DNA from 3 places in the Massilia sp. BKSP1R2A-1 genome. Region 1 is predicted to be linked to each of the others. Evidence: riboswitches for the same ligand, from Rfam matches in the RefSeq annotation. Region 1 holds a riboswitch; each other region holds the start of a gene.

Region 1 (6,568 bases):
CTTCCTGGCAATGCAGATCCCATCCATCGCCCCGACCGCGGACGCGGCCCTTTCGCAAGCCCTGCTCGCGGCCATCAATAACAAGACGAAGCCGCTGGGCAGCCTGGGACGCCTGGAAGAGCTTGCCGCGCAGCTCGGCCTGATCCAATGCTCGACAAGGATCAGCATCGATCAGCCGGCCATCCTCGTCTTCGCGGGCGACCACGGCGTGGTAGCGGAAGGCGTCTCGGCCTATCCGCAAGACGTGACCTGGCAGATGGTGGAGAACTTCCTGGCGGACGGCGCCGCCATCAATGTATTCGCTCGCCAGAACGGCTGCGCCCTGCACGTCGTGGACGCCGGCGTGAACCACGACTTCGGCCCGCGCGCCGGCCTGGTCGACTGCAAGGTGGGCCGCGGGACCCGCAACTTCGCCCAGGAGGCCGCGATGTCGCCGCAGGAACTGGATACCGCGCTCGAGCACGGCATGGCCCTGATGCGCGACCTGCCGGGCAACGTCGTCGGCTTCGGCGAAATGGGTATCGGCAATACCACTGCGGCCGCGGCCCTCATGCACAAGCTCACCAGGCTGCCGCTGTCCCAATGCGTGGGCGCCGGCACGGGCCTCTCGGGCGAAGGGATCGCACGCAAGCAGCAGGTCATCGCCGCCGCCGTCGACAGGCATGCAGGCGCCACCTCGCCGCTCGAGGTGCTGGCCACCTTCGGCGGTTTCGAGATCGGCATGATGGTCGGCGCCATGCTGAAAGCAGCAGAGCTGCGCAAGGTGCTGCTGATCGACGGCTTCATCGTCACCAGCGCCTTGCTGGTCGCGGCGCGCCTGCAGCCGGCCATCCTCGACTACTGCGTGTTCGCCCACTGCTCGGACGAGAACGGCCACCGCATGATGCTCGAGAGCCTGGGCGCCCGCCCGCTCCTGAAACTCGGCCTGCGCCTGGGCGAAGGCACCGGCAGCGCGCTTGCCCTGCCCCTGCTGCATGCGGCTGCGAACTTCCTGAACGAGATGGCCACCTTCGCATCGGCCTCGGTCAGTACCAGCGGCCAGTAAGATGCAGCAACTGCGCCTGTTCTTCGTCGCCCTGCAGTTCTTCACCCGCCTGCCGATCCCGCGCTGGGTCGGATTCGAGCAGGACTGGCTGCACCACGCCTCCCGCTACTTCCCGCTCGTCGGCGTCGTGGTGGGCATGATCGGCGCCGCCGTCTACGGAGCCTGCGCCCTCGTGCTGCCGGCACCGGTGGCCGCGGTGCTCTCGACCGCGGCCACCATCTACATCACCGGCGCCTTCCACGAAGACGGCTTCGCCGACACCTGTGACGGTCTTGGCGGCGGCATGACGCGCGAGCGCGTGCTGGAGATCATGAAGGACTCGCGCGTCGGCGCCTACGGTGCGATCGGCGTCGTGTGCATGCTGGGCACGAAAGTCACGGCGCTTGCGACGCTGCCCTTGACCAGCGCCATCGGCGCCATGCTGCTGGCCCACCCGCTGTCACGCCTGTGCGCGACCTCGCTCATCTGGCGCATGGAATACTCACGCGCGGAAGGCAAGGCCAAGCCGCTGGCCGAACGCATGTCCACTGCCGAGTTCTGCATCGCTCTGCTGACGGTTGCCCTGGCCGCAGCCCTGCTGCTCGCAGGCGGCCTGCTCTCAGCGCAAGCCGTGCTTGCCGCACTGCTGGCCTGCGTGATCGCCACCTGGTGGCTGGCCCGCAAATTCAGCCGCCGCATCGGAGGCTATACCGGCGACTGCCTCGGCGCCGTGCAGCAACTGGCGGAAGCGGTCGCCTACATCGCCATCCTGGCCACCCTCGGCTAGCCATGGAGCTGGTCCTCGTCCGCCATCCACAGCCCGAAGTCGCCCCCGGCATCTGCTATGGCCGCAGCGACGTCGCCGCCTCGCCCTCCGCGATCGCCGCCGTCGCCCAGGGCCTGCGTGAAGCCGGGCTGCCCGGCGACCTGCCTGTCTTCGCCAGCCCGCTCAGGCGCTGCGCCGAGCTCGCGGCGCAGCTGGGCGCGCCCGTCACCTTCGACGCGCGCCTGGCCGAGATGGACTTCGGCGCCTGGGAGATGCAGCCCTGGGACGCCATCCCCCGCGCCGAGGTAGACGCCTGGAGCGCCGACCTGCTGCACTACCGGCCCGGCGGCGGAGAGAGCGTCATGGATGTCGCCCGCCGCGTGGCCGCATGCTTCGACGCGCTGCGCGAAACACGTCACCCGCGCGCCCTGCTCGTCTGCCACGCGGGCAGCATGCGCCTGCTCGCCGCCCTCCACGCCGGCGGCAGCATCGAACAGGCGGCGCTGCGCGCGGCCTCCGAAGCACACCGCATCGACTATGGCGGCATCATCATGCTGAAGGACTGACAACACCGCGTCGCGCTCACGTATAATGTCGGCGTTTTGGTGCTCGCGCCTGTATTCACAGGCGCAGTTAAACGGGAAACACGAAGCCCTTCAACAAGGCCAAGGTGTGCTGCCCCCGCAACGGTAAGCAAGTGCCGCGCTCGAAAGAGTCCGCGGCGAACCGTCCTCCATGACCACTGTGCGATTTGCATGGGAAGGTCGGACGGCCACACTTGCCAGCCCGGATACCGGCCAAAAGGTGGAAGCGTGGCCATGCCGCGCTTCTGTTCAATCTGGCCTACGGGGACGTCGGCTGGTTGTCCTTGACGTGAACATTTCATGAATCTTCCTGTAACACGGCTGGCGGCTGCGTGCTCGCTCGCATTCGTCTTCACTCTCCCTTCTTTCGCCCAGACCAGCGCCGACACGGTCGTCGTCACCGCCAACCGCATGCCGCAGCGCGCGCATGACGTGATCGCCGATACCACCGTCATCCACGCCGAAGAGATCGCACGCTCCGGCGCCGGTTCGGTGGCCGACATCCTGCAGCGCCAGCGCGGCATCGAGATCACCCGCAACGGCGGCCCGGGCGCCTCCACCGACGTCTACCTGCGCGGCTCCAACGCCAACCAGGTCGTGGTCCTGCTCGACGGCGTGCGCGTCGGCTCCTCGACCAGCGGCACCGCGGCCTGGAACGCGATTCCCCTGTCCGCCATCGAGCGCATCGAGATCGTCTATGGTCCGCTGACGACGCTGTACGGCGCCGACGCGATCGGCGGCGTCATCCAGGTCTTCACGCGCAAGGGCGAAGGCGGTCCGGTCGTCACCGCCTCGCTCGGCGCCGGCAGCAACGCCACGCGCGCGGCCGCCAGCACCGTCTCCGGTTCGGGCGGCGGCTTGCGCTATGCCTTCACCGCCGGCTACGAAGATGCCGACGGCTTCTCGTCCACCCGGCCGGGCGCTTCCGGCTTCAACCCGGACGAAGACGGCTACCGCCGCCGCAGCGCCAACGGCCAGCTGTCCTATACCGTGGCTCCTGGGCTGGAGGTGGGCGCCCAGCTCCTGCACAGCGCCCTGCGCGCCCAGTACGACAGCGGCGCCGGCAGCTACGACACCCACAACGAGCAGGAACTCAACACGGCCGCCGTCCATGCGAGCAGCCAGGTCAGCGCCAACTGGCGCAGCACCCTGCAGTACGCGGCTTCACGGGACCAGCTGGGCAGCTTCACCAACGCCACCGCGTCCGGCCGCAGCCAGATCGAAACCCGCCAGGACGAGCTCACCTGGCAGAACGCCATCGCCATTGGCGCCGACACGCTGCAGCTGCTCTACAGCCACCGCAAGGAAGACGTCGAGTCCAGTTCCAGCCGCGCCTTGAACCGCGCGCGGATCACCAACTCCTATGCGGCCGCCTACTCGGCCCGGCGCGGCGCTCACCTGCTCGACCTGAGCGCCCGCCACGATCGCTCGGTCTACGGGAACAAGATCACGGGCGCCGCCGGTTACGGCATTGAGCTCGGCAATGGCCTGCGCGCGACCGCCAGCGTCGGCACGAGCTTCCGCGCACCGACCTTCAACGAGCTGTACTACCCCGGCTACGGCCTGGAGACCAACAAGCCCGAGAAGGGCCGCAACCGCGAAGCGGGGCTGCACTACGATGGCGGCCGCGTGCAGCTCGATGCGAGCTACTACCGTAACCGCCTGACCGACATGATCGTCTCGAGCACGCCGTGCCCGGGCACCGGCATCGGCAGCTGCGCCTATAACGTCAACGAGGCCAAGCTGGAAGGCGTGACGCTGGCAGCCCGGACCCGTCTCGCGGCAATCAATCTGCACGGCAGCCTGGACTGGCAGGACCCGACCGACGAAACCACGGGCAAGCAGTTGCTGCGCCGTTCGAAGAAGCACGCCAAGTTCGCCGCCGACACCAGCTTCGGCCCCGTCAAGACGGGCGCGGAACTGCAGCTGTCCGGCAGGCGCTTCAACGACGCCGCCAACCTGCGCCCGCTGGGCGGCTATGGGCTGCTCAACCTGTACACTAGCTGGCAGGTCACGCCCGACCTGTCGCTGCTGGTACGCCTCAACAACGTGACGGACAAGCAGTACGAACTGGCGCGCTTCTATGGCACCAGCGGCCGCACCTGGTTCGCCGCGCTGCGCTACGGTATGCGCTGACCGGACGCACCATCGAGAGGAGACGCATGCATCACCCAGCCTTCCTGCTCCGCCAGCGCGCCACGCTCGTCATCGGCGTGCTGCTGCTGTGCGCCGTCGCCAGCCTGCTGTTTGCCGGCATGACGGGCTCGATCTCCGTCCCGCTGGCGGACGTGCCCGACGCCCTGCGCCAGCTGGCGCGCGGCGAAAGCGGGACGCTGGCCGCCTCGCTGATCGAGCTGCGCGCCAGCCGTGCCCTGACGGCCTTCGTCACCGGCGGCGCGCTCGCCCTCGCGGGCGTGATGATGCAGGCGCTCCTGCGCAACCCGCTGGCCGACCCCTATGTGCTCGGGATCTCGGCCGGCGCCTCGGTCGGCGCGCTGTTCGCGCTGCTCATGATGGCGACCGCCTTCATCGTCGACATGGCCGCGCTGGGCGGTGCGGTCGGGGTATCGATGCTGCTCTACCTGCTGGCCCGGCGCGACATGCGCGGCGGCCTGGCTGTCGAGGGCGGCACCTCGATGCTGCTGCTGACCGGCGTGATCCTGTCCTCGGCCTGCATGGCCCTGATCACCCTGATGCTGTCGATCGCGCCGGAAGGCAGGCTGCGCAGCATGATCTTCTGGATGATCGGCGACCTCGCCGGCGCGCCGCTGCGTCTGGCGCCCTGGATCGTGCTGGGCGGCGCGCTGCTGTATGCGCTGCGCAGCGCGCGCGCCATGAACGTGGTCGCGCTGCATGCGGAAGCGGCCGCCACGCTGGGCATCCGCGTCGGCCGCCTGCGCAAGGGACTGTTCTTCGTCTCCGGCGTCCTGACCGCCAGCGCCGTGACCAGCGCCGGCTCGGTCGGATTCGTCGGCCTGATCATCCCGCATGCCTGCCGCTTCGCCTTCGGCCCCGACCACCGGGTCCTGATCCCGTCGGCGGTGCTGGCGGGCGGGGGCTTCCTGGTGCTGTGCGATACGCTCGCGCGCACCATCATCGCGCCGCAGCAGCTGCCGGTGGGCGCGATCACGGCGATCATCGGCGCGCCGGTATTCCTCTATCAACTGCACCGGCTGAGGAAGTGACATGATCAGAGCCGAACATCTCGACCTGCGGCTCGGCAAGCGCACCCTGCTGCGGCAGCTCGACTGGGCGGCGCGCCCGGGCGAATGCTGGAGCATCATCGGCCGCAACGGCGCCGGCAAGAGCACCCTGCTGCGCACGCTCGCAGGCCTGCACCGTCCCGATGCCGGCGCCGTCCATGTCGGCGGCCGCGCGCTGGACCAGTGGCCCCCCGAAGAACTGGCGCGCCAGCGCGCCTTCCTGGCGCAGTCGCGCCACGATGCCTTCTCGTACAGCGTCATCGAAACCGTGCTGTCGGCGCGCCATCCCTATCACGCCAACCGCTACTGGGAGGGCAGCGACGACCACCAGGCCGCGATGACGGCGCTCGCCTCGATGGAAGTCGCCGAGCTGGCCGAGCGCGACGTGCGCACCCTGTCCGGCGGCGAGCGCCAGCGGGTCGCGATCGCCGCGCTGCTGGCCCAGGACACCCCGCTGCTGCTGCTGGACGAGCCGGCCAATGCCCTCGACCTGGCGCACCAGGTCAGCGTCATGGCCCTGCTGGCCCGTCTTTGCCGCGAACAGGGAAAGATCGTCGTCATGATCGGCCACGACCTGAATCTCGCCTACCGCATTTCCACCCACGCGCTGCTGCTCATGGGCGACGGCCGCTGGCAGGCCGGTCCCATCGAGGAGACCATGCAGCCCGCCCTGCTGGGCGACTACCTCGGCCACCCGATCGACATGCTCGAGCACGGCGGCCGCCGCATCTTCCTTCCTCACGAGGCCACCCCATGAACGAGCTGAACTCCTCCGAAATCGACGCGCTGAACGAGCGCCACCGCCAGCGCATGGAGCGCAAGAAGGCCGTCATCGATGCAAAAATTGCCGCCGCCGACAAGGAAATCGGCATCATCATCGTCAATACGGGCAACGGCAAGGGCAAGAGCTCGAGCGCCTTCGGCATGGTGACGCGGGCGCTGGGCCATGGCATGAAGGTGGGCGTGGTCCAGTTCATCAAGGGCGCGATGT
Region 2 (6,568 bases), on a different contig from region 1:
ACCACTTTTTCGCCTCTCCTTCCGGCCAGAAGAGCGTTTTTTGCATTTGCTTACGGAATTAACCTGGGCTTACGGGCAAGGGGTGCCGGTTTTGCAAGCGAACTCACTTCGGGCGGCGCTGGCGCCCACCTTCCAGGGCCTGGCACAGGGCTGCGGCGCCGTCGATGGCCCGCGGGCCCGGCCGGGTCAGCAGTTCGCCATCGACGGTCAACAGGTTGCCCCGTTTCACCGCCGTCATGCTGCGGTAGGGTTCCCACAGCTTCAGGCCCGGATTGGCGGGGTCGTAGCGCTTCCCCGCCATGATCGCCTCTGGATCGGCCGCGATCACCGCCTCCAGGCTGACTTCCGGCGCCACGACCTTCAGGCCGCCAAACACGTTGCGCCCGCCGCAGACGCGGATCGCATCGCTGGCGATCTGGGCGTCGTTGAGCGTATACAGGGGCTGGTCCCAGATCTGGTAGAACACCGTGACGGGCGCACGCTTGCCGTAGCGCGCCTCCAGGCCCGCGAGTTTCGCCCGGTAGGCCCCGGCCGCTGCCTGTGCCGCCGGCACGGTGCCCAGCAGCCGGCCCAGGCGCTCGATATTCTCGGCGACCTGCGCCAGGCGGCGCGGCTCGCTGTGGAAGACCGGCACGCCCAGGCTCTCGATCTGGGCGATCTGGCGCGCCGTGTTCCCGGTATGCCAGACCACGATCAGGTCCGGCCTCAACGCCAGCACCCGCTCCATGTCGATCTGGCTGTTACTGCCCACCAGTGGGATGGATTTCGCCGCTTCCGGGTAGTCGCTGTAGTTCATCGCCCCGACGACGCGCGCGCCGCCGCCGGCTGCGAACAGCAGCTCGGTGGCGTGCGGCGCCATCGAAATGACGCGCTGCGCCGGCGCCTTGAGCGTGACCTTGCGGCCGGCGTCGTCGACCACGGTCACCGGGGCGGCCTGCACCGTGGCTGCGGCGCAGGCCAGCAGCACGGCGGCGGCGAAGCGCGTCAGTCTGCGCATCAGAAGTCGTAGCGCAGCGCCAGCTTCAGCTGGCGGCCGTCGCTCGGGTAGATGCCCGAACGGCAGCCGAAGGCATTGCTGAAGTACTGGCGGTCGGCCAGGTTCAGGCCGCTGACCGCGACTTCCCAGGGACCGGTGCGGTAGGCGTAGCGGGCGTCGATCGTCGTGAAGGACGGCATGCGCGTGCTGCAGCTGTTGCTGAAGTCGCTGCCGTAACGCTGGCGGTCGACCCATTGGGCGCCGATGTCGGCGCTGTGCGGGCCGGCGGCCACCCAGGCCAGGCGCGCGGTCACGACGTTCTTCGGCACCAGCACCATCTCGCGGCCCGCGTTCGGGCCCTCGGTGAACTCGGCGTCCACGCGCTGCCACTGGCCGGTCAGGCGCAGCGCCTGGCCGATCGCCATCTGGCCTTCGACTTCCAGGCCCTGGCGGCGGGTCGGGTCGAGGTTGGTGTTGGCGCCCCAGCCGCCGCCCAGGGTCGGATCGTAGAAGATCTCGTTCTTCAGGCGGTGGCGGAACACGCGTGCGGCGATGCGGCGGGCGTCGGTGCCGGCAGTCACGCCCAGCTCGAGGTCGCGCGAGGTCTGGACGTCGAGCAGGCCGACGCTGGAACGGTAGCCGTTCTCGTCGGCATTCGGCAGGCGGTAGCTGCGGCCGGCCTTGGCATGCACGGTGACGTTCGCTGCCACGTCGACGCTGCCTTCCGCGCTCCAGGCGTTCACCGTCTGGGTGCCGGTCGGCACCGCCAGCGCGGCGTTGGTCTCTTTCTTCTCGAAGCGCTCGTGGCGCGCGCCCAGCGCCAGGCGGGCATTGGCGGCGCCGCCGAAGCGCATCTCGTCGCGCAGGTAGTAGGCTTCCGAAGTCTGGCGCGCATCCGAGCCGAGGCTGGTGGCACGCTCCCAGCGGCTCAGGTCGACGCCGGCGACGAATTCGTTCAGGCCGGCGCCCAGGTTGGCGCTGTGGCGCATGCGCGGCGAGAACTGGGTGTGGCGGGTGTCGTAGGTCGCGGCGGAGAGGAAGCCGCCGAAGTCGTAGGTCGATTCGACCTTGCGCTCGCGGTGGGCCAGCTCGGCCGCGAATTCCACGTTGTCGACGCGCTTCTCGGCGAAGGCCGTCACGCGGTCGCTGGACAGGGCGCCGAAGTCCTTCGGGGTCAGGGTCTGGCGCGGATTGGCTTCGAACTGTTCATAGCTCAGCGACCCCGGGAAGCGCATGTCCTGGCGTGCGCTCTCCACGCGCAGGCCCATGCGGGCGTCGTTCGCGGCCCACTGGAAGCCGCCGCTGAAGGTCTTCTGGCGGAATTCGTTGTTGTCGCGGTAGTTGTCGGTACCCTGGCGCGCGGCGGCCAGGTCGAAGGACAGCGGGCCCTCGCCATGGCGGACGGACGCGCGCGCATCGTACTGGTCGAAGCGGCCGGCTTCCAGCACCACGGAGCCGTGGTAGCCGGCTTGCGTACCGCGTCTGGTGATGATGTTGATCACGCCGCCGGTCGCGCCTTCGCCGTACAGCACGCTGCTGCCGCCGCGCTGGATCTCGATGCGCTCGACGGTGTCCACGGGAATCGAGGACAGCACCGGGCCGGCCAGTTCGTTCTCGTTCATGCGCACGCCGTCGACCAGCACCACCATGTTCTGGCTGCCGTTGGAGCCGAAGCCGCGCAGGTCGAGGGCGAAGTCGGGCGAGCCGTCCAGGCTCTGGCGGCCGAACACGCCGCCGATCTTGCGGATCGCGGCATTCACGTCCGTAGCGCCGGCGCGGCGGATGTCCTCCGCCGTGATGACGGTGGCGCCGATCGGCGCGAGCGAGACCTGGGCGGGGAAGCGCGCGCCGGTGACGACGATCTCGGGAACGGCCGTGTCCTGGGCGAAGGCGTTCGCGGCGAGGATGGAAAGGGAAAAGGCGCAGGCCAGCGCGAGCGGCTTGATGGCCGGCGCGCTGCTTGGGAAGGCAGCAAAATTCATTGTGGATGTTCTCGGTAAAAGCACCGGCCTGCGTCCCCGCACACCGGAGTCAACGGAAGACGCAGCACCGGCCCTGCCGCATGCGCGCTTCCCCCTGTCCTGGCCGGTATCCGGGCTTGCAAGACGGACTGTCCCACCTTCCTATGCAATGCACAGTGGTTATTGAGACAGCCTGTCACCGCGCCAAACAGGGTTTCTATCAGGCGGTGACGCTTGTTGACCGTTGCGGGGGCAGCACACCTCGGCGCGGGCGCGCAGCGCCTTTGCCTCGTGTTTCCCGTTTAACTGTGCAGGCGGATCGCCTGCGCGGGCACCAGAACGGCCGCGATTATAACCTGACAAGCCTTGTCGCGTTTTTTGCGCGTCCATCCTCAAATCCTGCGTTCTATCGCATGCCCATGGTGTTTTTTTGCTCTTCTGGCTATATTCGCGTTCAAACAATATTGTCATTACAGGGAGTCCTGCATGCATATCCAAGCACGGAGCAAGTTGCGCGCGGTGCTCGCCGCCGCCTTGCTCGCGGCCGGCGGCGCTGTTGCCTGGCTGGCCCAGGCCGACGCGCCGGCGCCAAGCCCCACACCCTCGCTGGACGGCATCGCGCTGGCCGCGCCCGACGCGGCCGCCGTCACCACGCCGAGCGCGCCCTCCGCCTGGGGCGGCGTGCGCACCGGCGACCATGCCACCTTGTCGGACCGCGTGGTCAGCTACCGCATCGAGGCCACGCTCGACCCGGACAAGCACCTGATCAAGGGCCGGCAGGCCCTCACCTGGCGCAACCGCAGCGCGGTGCCGGTGCGCAGCGTCTACGTCCACCTCTACATGAATGCCTTCGAGGGCGCCGGCAGCACCTTCTTCACCGAGCAGCGCCACCGCGGCGAAGGCTTCCGCAGCGGCGTCGACATCAGGGACGGCGAATGGGGCCACATCGCCTTGGCCAGCGTGCGCCAGGGCGCGGCAAGCGTGCCGTGGCGCTTCGTCCAGCCCGACGGCGGCCCGGCCACCGACCATACCGTGGCCCGCTTCGACCTGCCGGAAGCGGTGGCGCCGGGCGCCAGCACGACGCTCGACATCGATTTCCAGACCCAGCTGCCGCGCGTGATAGCGCGCACCGGTTACTTCGGCAGCTTCCACCTGGTGGCGCAGTGGTTCCCCAAGATCGCCGTGCTGGAACTGCCGGGCGAACGCGGCGCCACCGCGCCACGCTGGAACGCCCACGAATTCCACATGGAGTCCGAGTTCTACGCCGACTTCGGCAGCTACGACGTCAGCCTGACGGTGCCCAAGGCCTACACCGTCGGCGCCACCGGCGAACTGCAGGGCGCGCCGAGCGAGAAGAACGGCATGGTCACGCGCCGCTACGTCCAGCATGACGTGCACGATTTCGCCTGGACCGCCGACAAGCGCTCTGCCCCTCCCCTGGTCGAGACCTGGACCGGCCCCGGCAGCCCGACCGTGACGGTGCAGGTGCTGTTCCCGCCCGAGTACGAGGCCAGCGCCAAGCCGGCCATGAAGGCGGCCAAGGATTCGCTGACCTACTTCTCGCGCACCCTCGGCCCCTACCCCTACCGCACGCTGACGGTGGTGATCCCGCCCTACAACGCGGAGGAAGCGGGCGGGATGGAGTACCCGACCTTCATCACGGCATCCGGCCATGCCGAGGTGGCGAAGAACTCGCTCGACGAGTACATGCTCGAGGGCGTGACCATCCACGAGTTCGGCCACGGCTACTTCTACGGCATCCTGGCCAGCAACGAGTTCGAAGAGCCGATGCTGGACGAGGGCCTGAACGAGTACTGGGACGGCCGCATGCTGCGCGAGCGCGGCCAGCAGGCCCACCCGATGCCGGCCTTCTTCAAGCGCATCGGCATCGACCCGGTCTTCGATCCCTTCGACATCACGCGCGCCACCAGCCCGCGTGACCGGCCCGCCGACGCCCCCGGCCAGAATGCCTGGCAGCGCCTGCAGGGCATCGGCCCGGTCTATACCCGTACCGCACTCGTGATGCGCGACCTCGAGGAACGCATCGGACGCGAGGCGATGGAACGCGGCTTCAAGGAATACTACCGCCGCTGGAAGTTCCGCCACCCGAGCGTGGCCGACCTGCGCGAGGCCCTGGCCGACGGCAGCGGCGAACGCGCCGCGGTCGAGGAAGTCTTCGCGAAGCAGATCTACGCCGTCTCCCGCGTGGACGACCGCGTGGCCTCGATCGCCAGCGAGGAAGTGCTGCCGCTGGCGGGCACCCGCCTTGAGAAGGGCAAGCGGATCGAGGAAACCGAGGCAGCGCTCGATGCGCGCATCGCCAAGGCGCGCAAGGACTGGGAGAAAGCCAATCCGAACGCCAAGGATGGCAGCGGCCCCTACCCCTTCCGCACCCAGGTGACGGTGCGGCGCGAAGGCGCGAGCGTCCCCCAGACCCTGGTGGTGCGCTTCGCCGACGGCAGCAGCGAGACCGTGACCTGGCAGGGCGAGGAAAAATGGCGCACCTTTAGCTGGGTGAAACCGGCGAAAGCCGTGTCGGCCGAACTCGACCCGCGCCGCAGCCACTACCTCGACGTCAACAAGCTCGACGACAGCCGCGCCCTGGCCGCCGACCGCAGCGCCTCGACGCGCTGGGCCAGCGACGCCATGGCCTTCGTCCAACTCCTCCTGTCCTTCATCGCCACCGTATGACGACCATGCATCCAACGATCTCGCCGTTCGAATCGGCCCAGGCCGGCCACGCCGCCGCGCCGGACGCAAAAAGCGGCCTCCTGCGCGCCCTGCGCCCCGCCCTCCAATGGCGCCTGATGCTGCTCTGGCTGCTCGGCCTGCTGCTGCCCGCCCTGGTGGCGAGCCTGCCGGTGTGGCGCATGTTCGGCGCCGCCTTCGACCACACCGTGGGCGCGGCCGCCTATGCCCATCGCCTCGACCTGGCCGCGATCACCGACCTGGTCAGCCTGCACCCGCAGTTCGCCGCGGCGCTCGGCAGCGGGGCCGTGGTCGCCCTGGCGATGACGCTGCTGCTGTCGCCGCTCCTCACCGGCGCCGCCATCACGGCCGCGCGCGCGCCGAAGCCGCTGGGCTTCGCCGCCCTGGCCGCCGGCGGCGTGCAGGAATACGGCCGCCTGCTGCGCACCCTGCTGTGGGCCATCGTGCCGCTCGGCCTGGCCGCCTTCCTGGCCGGGATCGCGGGCGACGCCGCCGCCGACCACGCGGCGTCGAGCGTGCTCGAATCGTCGGCCGACAATGCGCGCCTCGGCGCCACCATCGTTGCCGCCCTGCTGCTCCTGCTGGCCCACGCGACCCTGGACCTCGGACGCGCCAAGCTGGCGCTGGAGCGCCGCCGCACCTCGGCCGTACTGGCCTGGGTCGCCGGCCTGCGCCTGCTGATGCGCCGGCCGCTGGCCATCCTCGGCTTCTACTTCGGCGTGACGATCGTGGGCCTCTGCCTGGCCGGGCTGCTGGCGGTGGCGCGCATCAACGTGCCGGCGCTGGGCACGGGCAGCTTCCTGGCCGGACTCGCGTTGGCCCAGCTGGCCGTGCTGGTCCTGGCCTGGATGCGCTGCGCCCGCCTGTTCGGACTGATCGAGCTGGCCCGCCCACGCTGATTCCCGTCCTGGGCTACCATGGG
Region 3 (6,568 bases), on a different contig from region 1:
GCTCGGTGCGGCGACGGATGTCGGCGATGGCGCTGCCGCCTGCGCACGCGGCGCGGACGGCAGCTCGCCGCGTGCCCGCGCCAGGGTGACGCCCAGCCGGCGCGCATCCAGCGCATCGAGCTGCGGGGCCAGCCACCGCCACATGGGATGATCGGGCGCCGCGTGTCCGCTTCCCGGCAGGCCGTTCGCGCTCACCAGGCGGGCCAGCTCGCCGCCCATGCGGCGGATGGTGGCGGGATCGGTCTTCCAGAAGCCTTTCTCGGCCGCCACCATGAAGACGGCCAGCATATGCGCCTTGACGTGGGCGTTGTGGCGCCGGCCCAGGAATTCCGGCAGGCCAAGCCCGTAGCGGTCGTCGAAGTACACGGATTTGACTTCGTCCCAGGCCCAGTTCCTGACCAGGTCGGGGCGCGTCACCTGCCAGCCCCACAGGTTCTCGATGAACTCCTGGCCCATGGTGCGGGCGCCCGCATAGCCGTGCTCCATCAGGGGCTTGAGCCAGGCGGGGTTCAGGAAGCGGCCGCGCAGCTCGCCCAGCAGGGCAGCCGCCAGCGGCTCGACGTCGGCGCGTCCGGGCTGGGCGTGCTGCAGGATCAGCGCTTCCGGCACGCGGCCGGTGCGGCCCTCGATGGCGAGCGACAGGCCGCCCAGGTAGTCGAAGGCGTCGTTGTTGTCGAGCAGGCCGTAGAGGTTGCTGGCGCGGCCGTGGTAGGTGCGCGTGATGCCGTCCAGCGCCACGTCGAAGGCGGCGTGCTGCGTCTCGCCGTTGGCGTCCAGGCCATAGGCGTGGCCCATGCGCAGGCGGTAGGCGCGGCCCAGTTCCTCGCGCTGGCGCCAGGCGCCCGAGCGTTCGGTCAGGCGGTTCACGCCGGTGCCGTAGGCGCCGGGGGCGTCGCCGAAGATGCGCTGGGCCGCGGCCACGCCCGCGTCCCGCATCGCCAGCCCTTCCGTGTGCAGGGCGCGGGTGCGCGCCAGCCATTCCTGCGCCACGCGGTTGCGCGTCAGCGCTTCGTGTCCCCAGGCGGTATTGCCGGGCAGGGGAGCGAGCGCCGCCTGCAGGGCTTCGCGCACTTGCGGGTCCTGTTCTTCCAGGGTCGCTGCTGAGGCGGCCAGGGCCAGGCGGCCGGCCCGGTCGATCAGGCGGATCAGGTTTGGGTAGAGGTCGCGGAACAGGCCGGAGGTCGTGACGATGGCGTCGCGCCGGATCGCATCCGGTTTCAGGCGCACGTCGGTCACGACGCCGCGCGCATTCCACACCGGCTCGGCGCCCATTTTGGCCAGCGCAAAGGCGACCATCACGCCCTCGTCGCGCACCGCGTCCGAGGCCCACAGGATGATGCCTTCGCTGCCCGTGACTTCCTTGCCGGCGTCGCGCGCGGCGGCTTGCGTGGCCAGGCGCTCGCCCAGGCCGTAGCCGAGGCGGGTCGGCAGGATGTCGCCGTCCACCGCATGGAAGTTGCGCCCGGTGGGCAGGGCTTCGGGCGAGCGTAGCGGATCGTTGCCCTTGCCCGGTTCGATGTAGCGGCCGTCCAGGCCGGTCAGCAGGCCGCGCATTTCCAGCCTGGGGGAGTCGACCAGCTTGCGTTCGATGTCCGGGTCCGTGATGCCGCCCTTGCGCATCGAGTCCAGCATCAGGTCGAGCGACTTGCGCTCCCAGGGCCGGCCGAAGACGTGCAGGCCGTAGGGCATGAATTTCTCCTGCAGCTTGGTGAGATAGTGGCCGATCTCGTGCGCCAGCAGGTCGTCGTCGGCCGCATCGAAGCCGATACCGCGCACCTTCAGCACGTCGGCCATCGAGGCTTCCAGCTCGGCGCGCAGGTTTAGCCTGATGACGCGCTCACGCATCAAGGCTGCGGCCTGGGTTTTCAACGATTCCGAGCTGGCGGCCTCGTAGCTTTCGACCACCTGGCGCAGCGACAGCAGTTCGTCGTACAGGGGCGTGGCGGCCAGCGGCGGCGTCAGGTGGTCGACCATCACGGCCAGGCCCCGGCGCTTGGCCTGGGTGCCTTCGCCGACGCCATCGACGATGTAGGGATAGATCCCGGGCAGGTCGCCCGCGATCAGGCTCGGGTAGTCGTCGCTGGACAGGCCCACGGCTTTCCCGGGCAGGAATTCATAGGTCGAGTGGCGCCCCACGTGGACCAGGGCGTCGGCCTTGAAGCGGTCGCGCAGCCAGTGGTAGAAACCCAGGTACTGGTGGGGCGGCGTGATGCTGGTGTTCGCGTGCAGCAGCTCCTCGTCGACTTCCCAGCCGCGTGGCGGCTGCGGGCCGATGAAGACGTTGCCGAACACGAGGCCGGGCACCAGCAGCTTGCCACCCTCGACCATCACCTTGCCCGGCGCCGGTCCCCAGCCGCGCATGCCCTCGATGCCGTAGCCGACCAGGCGCCGCTGCAGGGAGGCGAGGGTGGCGCAGCGGCGCGTGGCGCGCCCGTCCAGGCAGGCGATATATCCCTCGCGCAGGGCGGCCAGGTCGCGCAGGGCGTCCTCGCGTCTCGGATGGTCGGCGCCCTCGACCAGGTGCTGCAGCTCGGCGATCACGACCTCGGCGCGCTTGCGGCCCAGCTGGTATTCGCGGCCGGCTTCCGCCGCCAGCACGTCGGCATGCAGGCGCCCCAGCAGGCCGCTCGTCATCTCGCCCTGCACGCGCGGCGACAGGGTGGCGAACCAGCGCCGGTACTCCTCGCCCGTGACGCCATTCACGGCCCCGGCCAGCTCGCGCAGGGCGGCGCGGTCTTCGGGCAGGTTGACGCCATGCGCCATGATGCGGTCCAGCAGCGCCTCGGGCGAGGCCGGCAGTTCGCCCACCGTATAGCCGGCGGCCTTCATCGCATGCAGCATGTCGAACAGCGAGGCCGGCACGTCGAGGTTGTCGGCGCCGATGTTCTGGCGGCCCGGCGGGTGGTTGTAGTAGACCAGGGCGACCCGCTTGTCGCGGTTCGGCTTGGCGGATAAAAGCAGCCAGCGGTCCACGCGCGCCGCCACGCGGGCGGCTTCCTGTTCCAGTACCTCGGGCGGGCGGTTCTCGATGCCGGTCCGCGCATCGCGCTGCGCCTTGCCGAGCGCGGCGACGACGATGGGCTGGCCGATGCCCTGCAGCTCGGGCAGGGCCACGCGGTACTGGACCGAGTCGGGGCTCAGGCCGTCTGGCGAGAGCTGCCACTGCATGGCGCTGCGGTCCATCAGGCGGATGGCCTTGAACACGGGGATGTCGAGGCGCTTGAAAGCTTGCTCGACCGCCTCGCGGCCTTCGGCGGCGCCGACCACGAAGTCCTGCAGCACCACCAGCGCGGCCGGGCGCGCGGGCGCGACCAGTTCGGGCAGGCGCTCGAGCGCCTCGCGCGAGGTGCCGCCCCAGCGGGTGAGCAGCTGCACGCAGGGCTGGCCCCGGGCTTCGACCTGGCGGCACAGCGCGGCCGGGACCACGGCATCCATATTGGCGAGATCCAGTACGACGACGGTCGGCCTGTCCTTCAGGCCGAGCTCCGCGGCGTGTCCCCACGCTGCCCCGTCGGCGAGTTCGCGCTCGCCCACGCGCAGGCGCAGCATCGGCTCGGGACGTGGCGCGGGAACGGGCGTATCTCGTGCAAGCAGGTGGGCGAACAGGGCCGCCGTGTTGTCGCTGCCGCTGCCTTGCCACAGGCGGCGTGCGGCCAGCCAGTGCGCGCTAGCGGTGTCAAGGGCGGCTGCCCGCAGGGCCGTTTCCGGCGGCGTTTCGTTCGACAGCTGGCGCAGCAGCTCGGGCGAAAACTCGCTCAGGCTGCCGTGGCGGCCGCGCGTCATGAGACTGAGGGAGGCTTCGCCGTTGAAGGCCAGCACCTGAGCGGATGGCCGCGCGTGGCGCGCGACCGCATCCTTCAGGCGCCGCGCCGGGTCGCCGAAGACCGAGACCGCGAGTACGCTGTCGGCGCCGGCGATCCAGCGTTCGACGTCACGTTCACCGGCCGCCATCAGCTGGGCCGGCGTGCGCAGCAGGATGCGGTCTTTCGGATGGCGCGCCAGGTGGCGGTGGGCAGCTTCGATGGCGCTGGGCGCCGCGCGTTCGGTGACGACGGCGAACAGGGTGCCCGCCTGGACGGGCAGGGCGCACAGGCAGCACAGGGCCGCCAGGACGCGATGGAATACACGAGCGCTCAATTCAGGTCGACCTCGGGACGAAAACCAGGCGGCCCCGTGTTCCATGGAGCAGCCGCGCGCGTCCCGGCGCGCCAAAAGGCGCACACGGTGTCGAGACCTGGACCGAAGAATAGGGACAGCCAACCGGCAGCGCCACACCCCGGGCGCTACAAAGTGCATCGTGACTGGCCGGTCTTCTGGCTCGCCTTCGTCCTTCGCCGGCCCTGCCTTCCCGTGCAATGCACAGTGGCGTACGGCCGGCGTCGTCAGGCTTACAGCAGCGGGGGCTGCGCCGGACTGGCGGGGATGATCATCCCGCGCGTCACCGGCTTCCCGTTTCACCCTCCCGCAGACCTGCGGAAGGGCACCAATCGCTCAAGCGGCGGATTGTAACGCCGAGTGGCGTTGTTGTCACGGCAATCTTCAGCCGCAGACGCGGCAGATGCGTCAGCCTGTATTGCGCAGGCCTGCCGCCACCCCGTTGATGGAGAGGTGGATGCCGCGGTGCACCCGCGGATCCGCGTTGTCGCCCAGCTTCCTGCGGCGATGGATGAGTTCCACCTGCAGGTGGTTCAGCGGGTCGAGGTAGGCGAAGCGGTTCTGGATCGAACGCGCCAGCAGCGGGTTGCCGGCCAGGCGTTCGTTCGTTCCCGTGATCGCTTCCAGGCAGCGCAGGGTCTCGCCATGCTCCGCGGTGATGCGGCGGAAGATGCGTTCGCGCAGCTCGGCGTCCGCCACCAGGCTCGCGTAGCGCGAGGCGATGGCGAGGTCGGTCTTGGCCAGCACCATGTCCATGTTCGACAGCAGCGTGGCGAAGAAGGGCCAGGCGCCGTACATCTCGCGCAGCAGTTCGAGCCGCGATTCGCGGTCGCCATCGTTGATCCAGCCGCTGACGGCGGCGCCGAAGCCGTACCAGCCCGGCAGCAGAAGGCGGCACTGGCCCCAGGAGAAGCCCCAGGGAATCGCGCGCAGGTCTTCGATGCGGCGGGTCGACTTGCGCGAGGCCGGGCGCGAACCGAGGTTCAGTTCCGCGATCTCGGCGATCGGGGTGGCCGAGAAGAAGTAGTCGGTGAAGCCCGGGGTCTCGTAGACCAGGTTGCGGTAGGCCCGGTAGGCGCGCTCGGACAGCTCGGCCATCACCGCCTCGAAGCGCGACAGGCGCTCGCGGCTGGCGGCGTCCTCGTCGCGCGGCGACAGGCTCGCCTCGAGGGTCGCGGCCACCAGCAGCTCCAGGTTGCGCCGGCCGATCTCGGGATTCGAGAACTTCGACGAAATGATCTCGCCCTGTTCGGTCAGGCGGATCTGGCCGTTGACGGTGCCGGGCGGCTGGGCGCGGATCGCATCGTAGCTCGGGCCGCCGCCGCGGCCGACGGTGCCGCCGCGGCCGTGGAAGAGGCGCAGTTTGACGTTCCTGGCCGCGAACACGTCGACCAGCTTCAGTTCGGCCTGGTAGAGCTCCCAGTTCGAGGTCATGAAGCCGCCGTCCTTGTTCGAATCCGAGTAGCCGAGCATGACTTCCTGCAGGCGGCCCTGCTGCTCGATGACTTTCGCGACCGGCGGCAGGGACATCCACTCGTCCATGATGCCGCTTGCGCGCTGCAGGTCGGGAATGGTCTCGAACAGCGGGATCACCATCACGTCGCAGGAGCCGGAAGACACGCGCAGCAGGCCGGTTTCCTTCTGCAGCAGCAGGACTTCGAGCAGGTCGGACACGGTCTCGGTATGCGAGATGATGTAGTTGCGGATCGCGCGGCTGCCGTAGCGCAGGCGGATCTCGCGCGCGGTGCGCAGGATGGCGAGTTCCGAATTGGTCTCGTCCGAATACGCTTCGTAGGGCGAGTACAGGGGGCGCGGCTGGGCCAGTTCGGCCAGCAGCAGCTCGACCTTCTGCGCTTCCTCGAGTGTCGAATAATCTTTCTCGGCGCCGGCGCGTGCGAACAGCTCGGTCAGCACGCGCTCGTGCACGTCCGAACTCTGGCGCATGTCGAGCGAGGCCAGGTGGAAGCCGAAGATGCGCGCGGCGCGCTTCAGGCCCGCGAGGCGCGGCTCGACCAGCATGCCGCCGTGGTTGGCGCGCAGGGAATCCGCGATGACTTCGAGGTCGGCCGCGAACAGGCCGGCGTCGAGGTAGGGCGGGGCTTCGGCGACTTCCTTGCGCAGGATGTGGCCGACGCCGAGCTCGCGTGCGGTGGCGGCCAGGCGCGCGTAGATGCCGATCAGGGCGCGGCGGTAGGGTTCGTCGCTGCGGTGCGGCGAGGTGTCGACCGAGGCGTCGGCCAGGGCCTGCATCTCGGGCGTCACCGGCACCAGCAGGGTCGAGGTCGACAGTTCGGCGCCGAGGGCATGCACTTCTTCCAGGTAGAAGTCGAGGATGGTGGTCGACTGGCGCGTCAGCGCATGGCGCATGGTGTCGGCGTTGACGTTCGGGTTGCCGTCGCGGTCGCCGCCGATC

The links. Region 1 has a riboswitch for cobalamin ahead of ACQ7JA_RS24675 (TonB-dependent receptor domain-containing protein). Riboswitches for the same ligand answer to the same signal wherever they lie in the genome.
Region 2: it holds a riboswitch for cobalamin, as region 1 does, so the genes downstream of both, ACQ7JA_RS00235 (TonB-dependent receptor family protein) here and ACQ7JA_RS24675 (TonB-dependent receptor domain-containing protein) in region 1, are expected to answer to the same signal.
Region 3: it holds a riboswitch for cobalamin, as region 1 does, so the genes downstream of both, ACQ7JA_RS01965 (cobaltochelatase subunit CobN) here and ACQ7JA_RS24675 (TonB-dependent receptor domain-containing protein) in region 1, are expected to answer to the same signal.

Annotation. Positions count from the first base shown of each region.
Region 1 is NZ_JBOBRE010000025.1:400-6,967, forward strand. It holds gene cobT (nicotinate-nucleotide--dimethylbenzimidazole phosphoribosyltransferase) at 11-1,045, shown strand; gene ACQ7JA_RS24665 (adenosylcobinamide-GDP ribazoletransferase) at 1,047-1,811, shown strand; gene cobC (alpha-ribazole phosphatase family protein) at 1,814-2,356, shown strand; cobalamin riboswitch at 2,377-2,606, shown strand; gene ACQ7JA_RS24675 (TonB-dependent receptor domain-containing protein) at 2,675-4,510, shown strand; gene ACQ7JA_RS24680 (FecCD family ABC transporter permease) at 4,537-5,559, shown strand; gene ACQ7JA_RS24685 (ABC transporter ATP-binding protein) at 5,561-6,334, shown strand; gene cobO (cob(I)yrinic acid a,c-diamide adenosyltransferase) at 6,331-6,568, shown strand, end outside.
Region 2 is NZ_JBOBRE010000001.1:51,899-58,466, reverse strand. It holds gene ACQ7JA_RS00240 (cobalamin-binding protein) at 104-997, opposite strand; gene ACQ7JA_RS00235 (TonB-dependent receptor family protein) at 997-2,958, opposite strand; cobalamin riboswitch at 3,043-3,291, opposite strand; gene ACQ7JA_RS00230 (M1 family metallopeptidase) at 3,424-5,628, shown strand; gene ACQ7JA_RS00225 (hypothetical protein) at 5,634-6,545, shown strand.
Region 3 is NZ_JBOBRE010000001.1:437,772-444,339, forward strand. It holds gene ACQ7JA_RS01965 (cobaltochelatase subunit CobN) at 1-4,137, opposite strand, end outside; cobalamin riboswitch at 4,287-4,503, opposite strand; gene ppc (phosphoenolpyruvate carboxylase) at 4,564-6,568, opposite strand, start outside.